Linked DNA regions of Aliidongia dinghuensis. The protein of the gene in region 2 interacts with the protein of the main gene of each other region in a pairwise test. Links are inferred from orthologs where the notes say so. Each region holds a gene or a part of one and is shown on either strand. Other genes may lie near its edges.

What was found.
Region 1: the proteins of parE (region 2) and dhaK interact in binary tests that used the Escherichia coli proteins (3 or more experiments, as listed by UniProt). The link is inferred for Aliidongia dinghuensis from one-to-one orthologs.

What each region holds. Positions count from the first base shown.
Region 1 is NZ_BMJQ01000025.1:61,508-64,390, reverse strand. Bases 61-2,870 are described here. They hold dhaK (dihydroxyacetone kinase subunit DhaK), read right to left. Parts: upstream 2,054-2,870; coding sequence 1,067-2,053; downstream 61-1,066. Other genes in these bases: IEY58_RS31315 (phosphoenolpyruvate--protein phosphotransferase), read right to left, coding at 2,502-2,870; IEY58_RS31320 (hypothetical protein), read right to left, coding at 2,095-2,505; IEY58_RS31330 (hypothetical protein), read left to right, coding at 520-771; IEY58_RS31335 (hypothetical protein), read right to left, coding at 61-241. Outside these bases: more of IEY58_RS31335, read right to left, coding at 1-60; more of IEY58_RS31315, read right to left, coding at 2,871-2,883. UniProt on the Escherichia coli protein: Dihydroxyacetone binding subunit of the dihydroxyacetone kinase, which is responsible for the phosphoenolpyruvate (PEP)-dependent phosphorylation of dihydroxyacetone via a phosphoryl group transfer from DhaL-ATP.
Region 2 is NZ_BMJQ01000017.1:81,208-84,152, forward strand. What follows is about bases 59-2,930. They hold parE (DNA topoisomerase IV subunit B), read left to right. Parts: upstream 59-455; coding sequence 456-2,405; downstream 2,406-2,930. Other genes in these bases: IEY58_RS27100 (acyl-CoA thioesterase), read right to left, coding at 59-381; IEY58_RS27110 (HAD-IA family hydrolase), read left to right, coding at 2,417-2,930. In the rest of the region: more of IEY58_RS27100, read right to left, coding at 1-58; more of IEY58_RS27110, read left to right, coding at 2,931-2,945. UniProt on the Escherichia coli protein: Topoisomerase IV is essential for chromosome segregation; it is the principal protein responsible for decatenating newly replicated chromosomes. It relaxes supercoiled DNA.

The sequences.
Region 1 (2,883 bases), on a different replicon or contig from region 2:
TCAGCAGTTGCGTCGGACCGACGAAGCTCGGATTCGTGTCCGACGCGGGCGGTCCGAAATAGCTGAGGCCAATGGTGGTGCCGACCGACGCGGGTGCCGGAAAGACGGTGCAGCCCGGACCATTGCTGGCCCGCGGCCCCTCTCCGGGACCATCCTTCGCGAATGCTGGAGACAATGTCGCAATGACGAGACTGAGCGCTCCAACGCTCGTCATGAGACGCTTGAGGAGACTGTTCGGCATTTCCCTATCCTTGTTATGCCAGACGCGTGGCGCGCCATTCCAATGTTCGTGATACGGAGAATGCAGGTGCGGTCGTAGCCGGGTATTCGCTTCGAAATTGGCATGAATTGCAAAGCAATGCTTTCTGAAATATTGGCGATCACCAATATTTTATTATAGAAATATGAGTGATCACTAATATTTGATGGGAGATGGATTCACGGATTGAGGGGATCGCGACGCGAAGCCACTCAATCCGATCCGTCAAATGCCGGGACTAAACAGGAATTTTCGCTGACATGTTCTCGCTGACCGAGATAACCCTCAGCGCGTTCGCTGGTCAGCGGATTGCGATGTCCAAGCGGACCATCCTATTCAGCAGCGTCAGCCGCTCGTCGAAAACTTTCACGAAAGCGAAGTGGAGAAACGCCGAGCTGTCGCTGAAACGCACCTCGCATCTGTTCTGGGCCTCGAATGGGCCAGAACGAACTTCAAACTGGATTAGATCCGCGGGGCGACGTCGCGCAGAAGCGATGCACAACGAGTGCTGATGGGGCTCGGTCGTCCGCCTCTTTTGCGCCTTAGCGCTCCTCCACCGATTGGAAAGCAGCTTGCTCCACCGGGCAGCCCTGGGGCCGGCACACGCCCTCATCGCAGAACCGACAGATCGATCGAGCGTCCGTCTCGCTCCGCGCCAGGCTTGCCAACACCGGCTCCAGCACCTCGGTCAGCGACGTGCGGGCCTTCATGATCGCCCGCGCGTGGGCGAGGCCCGCGCTTCTCAGCCAGAGCGCGACCGCGCGCTGCGGCCTCGGTGCGGGTCGCTTCGTCTTGCCCCTGGCGCCATCACCAGCACAGCGCCGCGGTTTTAACCGGCGCATCCCACAGCCGCATCGTATCGGCGTCGAGAATGCTCACCGTCAGCGAGCAGCCGGCCATGTCCAGGGACGTGACGAGCGAGCCCGTGAGGTATCGCGCCACGACCAGCCCGCGGGCTTGCAGAATGCGCCGGGCGGCGTTGACCATGAGATAGAGCTCCATCGATGGCGTGGCGCCAAAGCCGTTGACGAGCAGAAGACATTCGCGGCCTTCCGAGGGAGCGAGATCAGCCACGATGGATCCGATCATCTCTTCGGCAATGGCGTCCGCGGCTTCGAGGCGGGTGCGTTTGCGGCCGGGCTCGCCGTGGATGCCGACCCCCACTTCCATCTCGTCGTCGCCAAGCTGAAAGGTCGGCTTGCCTGCAGCGGGCACCGTACAGGGCGAGAGCGCCACGCCCATCGATCGGGTGCGCGCGTTCATCGCCCGGCCGAGCTGCTGCAATTCGGCCAACCCCATTGATTGCTCGGCGGCCGCCCCCAGGATCTTCTCCACCACCAGCGTGCCAGCCACACCGCGCCGGCCGGTGGACCAGGTGGAATTCGGCACAGCCACATCATCATCGATCACCACGGTGGCCATTCGATGGTCGCCGGCGATCTCGGCGGCCATTTCGAAGTTCATGACATCGCCTTCGTAGTTCTTGACGATCAGCAGACTGCCGGCGCCCGTGTCGACCGCCTCGATCGCCTCGACGATCTGGTCCGGTGTGGGCGAGGTGAACACCTGGCCCGGGCAGGCGGCATCGAGCATGCCGCGGCCGACAAAGCCACTGTGCAGCGGCTCGTGGCCTGAGCCGCCACCGGAGATCAGCGCAACCTTGCCGGGGGTCAGTGTGCGGCGGCGGATGAATTTGCGATCTGCTGCCAGCGTCACGATATCGGCGTGTGCCGCCGCGAACCCGTCCAGGCTTTCCGCGAGCATGGTGTCGGCGGCGTTCATCAGCTTCTTCATCGTATTTTCCTCCCTGGCGACCGATTGTTTGTGAGCCGATTTCAGTCGTCTTGCGTGGAGAGCAGCCGGGCCATCTGCCGGGCATACTCGGCCATCATGTCATCCAGCTGCTGATTGCGCTTGGCGCTGCCGAGATCCGGCACGGACAGCGTGATCTCACGGACTTTCGGCTGCGCCTCGGCGGCCTTGCGGCGCTCCGGATGGGCCCGGTCGTACGCCGCCAGGAACGCCGTGCGCTCCGTCATGGAGAAATGGCAGACCTCGAAGATCGTCTCCAGATGCTGCACCGGAATCGGTACGGTGTAGATCGGATTGGTCAGTTGCGAGACAAAGGACCGATTGGTGCCGAGCGCCTTCGCCAGCCTGTGGCGGGTGCCGGAGGGGCGATTGTCGCAGACGATTTGCAATAGGCGCTTATAGTCGGCGACCGGGCTGCTGGAAACGTCGCTCATGGCAGCGTCAGGCGCAGGTCGGTTGCGGCCACGGCCTCTTTGGTACGCTCCAAGGCCGATGGTGCTACCGACAGTGACCGCAACCCGGTTCGCAGCAGGGTCGTCACCAGGGCTGGATCGGCGCCGGCATCGCCGCACAGGCTCACCTCGCGACCGGCCTCCGCGCCGTGCCGGACGATTGCCGCGATGAGCCGCAGCACGGCGGGGTTCCGCGGATTGGCCAGTTCGGCCACGGCCGCAATGTCGCGGCCGGCGGCGGTCACGTACTGGATGAGGTCGTTGGAGCCGATCGAGAAGAATCCGGCGTTGAATTCATCAATTGCAATGGCCGCAGCCGGCACCTCGACCATGATGCCCAACGCCGGCCGGCGCGCCGCG
Region 2 (2,945 bases):
CGGACGGCGGTTGCCGTCGATCGCGACATAGGTGAACACGCCTTCGGTCACCTTCATCATGCCCGGCACGCCGAGCCGGGAAACCCAGGTTTCGATCCTGACGGTCAGTGAAGTCCGCCCGACACGCGTGACCTCGGCATAGCAGCGCACCCGGTCGCCGACCAGGACCGCGCGATGAAACTTTATCGCCTCGATCGCGATGGTGGCGACGCGCCCTTGGGCGCGCTCCGTCGCGGGGATGCTGCCCGCCAGGTCCATCTGCGAGAGCAGCCAGCCGCCGAAGATATCGCCCGCCGGATTCGCGTCACCCGGCATCGCGATGGTGCTGAGCGCCGCCTCGCCGACCGGCAGCGTCTCGGGGATGGAATCGTTATGATTCATGGAGATACTCCGGCTTCGGTCCGTGGCATCGGGGGCGGCTTGCCTTGAGGCCGAACGCCCCTATAGTGCGGAGCATGGTGGATCTCTTCGACACGAGCGCACGCAAGTCCGACGGCTACTCTGCCAAGGATATCGAGGTTCTGGAAGGCCTGGAGCCGGTCCGGCGGCGGCCGGGCATGTACATTGGCGGCACCGATGCGCGGGCGTTGCATCACCTGGCCGCCGAAGTGCTCGACAACGCCATGGACGAGGCCGTAGCCGGCTATGCAAGCCGCATCGAGATCGAGCTCGCGGCCGACCTGTCGCTGACCATCCGCGACAACGGCCGCGGCATTCCGGTCGACCCGCATCCGCGCTTTCCCGACAAGTCGGCGCTCGAAGTCATCCTCACCATGCTGCATTCGGGCGGCAAGTTCGGCGGCGACGCCTACAAGACCTCGGGCGGCCTGCACGGCGTCGGCGTCTCGGTCGTGAACGCGCTCTCCGATCGGCTGGTGGTCGAGATCGCGCGCGACAAGCAGCTCTATCGCCAGGAATATTCCCGCGGCCACGCACAGGCGCCGATCGCCAATATGGGCGCGGTCGCGAACCGGCGCGGCACCACGGTGACATTCCATCCGGACGCCGAGATCTTCGGCGCCGGCAATCATCTGAACCCGGCGACGCTCTATCGCATGTGCCGGTCCAAGGCGTATCTGTTCAAGGGCGTCGAGCTGCGCTGGAACTGCGCCGAGGGCATTCCGCGGCCCGAGGGCATTCCCGAGAAGGAAGTGCTGCATTTCCCGGGCGGGCTCGCCGACTATCTGGGCTCGACCCTGACCGAGCGCGCGACCGTGACGGCGCAGCCGTTCGTGGGCGAGGTCGAACTCGGCGACCATGCCCGGGTCGAATGGGCGATCGCCTGGCCCGAGGATGGCGACGGCTTCGCCTCCTATTATTGCAACACGATCCCGACGCCGGACGGCGGCACCCACGAGCTGGGCTTGCGCGCCGCCCTCACCCGCTCGCTCCGCGCCTATGGCGAGCTGGTCGGCAACCGGCGCGCCGGCATCGTCGCGGCCGAAGACGTGGTCGGCGGGGCTGCGATCATGCTGTCGCTCTTCATGCGCGACCCGCAGTTCCAGGGCCAAACCAAGGATCGCCTGGTCTCGCCCGAGGGGCAGAAGCTGGTCGAGCAGGCGGTCAAGGACCGGTTCGACCATTGGCTGTCCGACGATTCGGCCTCGGCCAAGCTGCTGCTCGAGGCGCTCGTCGACAAGGCCGAGGAGCGGCAGCGGCGCAAGCAGCAGAAGGAGATGGCGCGCAAGAGTGCCACGCGCAAGCTGCGCCTGCCCGGCAAGCTCGCCGACTGCACGCGCGACAGCTCGATCGGCACCGAGATCTTCCTGGTCGAGGGCGACAGCGCCGGTGGCTCGGCCAAGCAGGCGCGCCAGCGCGACACCCAGGCGATCCTGCCATTGCGCGGCAAGATCCTGAATGTGGCGAGCGCCACCGCCGACAAGCTCAAGGCGAACCAGGAACTTTCCGACCTGGTGCTGGCCTTGGGCTGCGGCACCGGCAAACACTACCTGGAAGACAAGCTGCGCTACGAGCGGGTCATCATCATGACCGACGCCGACGTGGACGGCGCCCATATCGCCTCGCTGTTGATGACCTTCTTCTATCGCGAGATGCCCGGCCTGATCGAGAACGGCCACCTCTACCTCGCCCAGCCGCCGCTCTATCGCCTGACCGCCGGCGACGTGCGCATCTACGCGCGCGACGACGCGCATAAGGACGAGCTGCTCGAGACGACGTTCAAGAACAAGAAGACCGAGATCAGCCGCTTCAAGGGCCTGGGCGAAATGCCGCCGGCCGATCTCAAGGTTACGACCATGGATGCGGCAAGCCGCACCCTGCTGCGTGTCAGCCAGCAGGATCTGCGCACTCCCGATCTGGTCGAAAGCCTGATGGGCCGCAAGCCGGAGTTGCGGTATAATTTCATCCAGCAGAATGCCCAATTCGCCCACGACCTGGATATTTGAGCGAACCGGCCATGGCTTCACGCACGCCGATCTTCATTCTTGACGTCGGCGGCGTGCTGTTGCGGCACGACAACGAAATCCTCTACGACCGGCTGGCCGCACGCTGCGCCGATCCGTTCGCGGCGCGGTCCCAGTTGGCCGCCTCCGTCCATGACCAGGTCATCGGCAGCGGCCACATGAGCGTCGCCGACCTCCACGGCACGCTTGTTGCCGAATATGGGCTCGCCGCGACCTACGATGCCTTCCTCGTGCTCTGGAGCAGCCATTTCAGCGCCATGCCCGAGATGGAGCCGGTCATGCGTGCGCTCACCGCGCGCCATCGGGTCGTGCTGTTCTCCAACACGAACGCGGCGCACTGGGCCCATGTGACGGCCTATTATCCCATCCTGTCCTATGCGCGCTGCGCCTATCTCTCGTTCGAGCTCGGTCTGGTCAAACCGGATCCGACGGCCTATCGGCGCGTGCTGACGCTCGAACAATGCGCGGCGGAAGACGTCGTCTTTGTCGACGACCGCGCCGAGAATGTCGCGGCCGCCACGG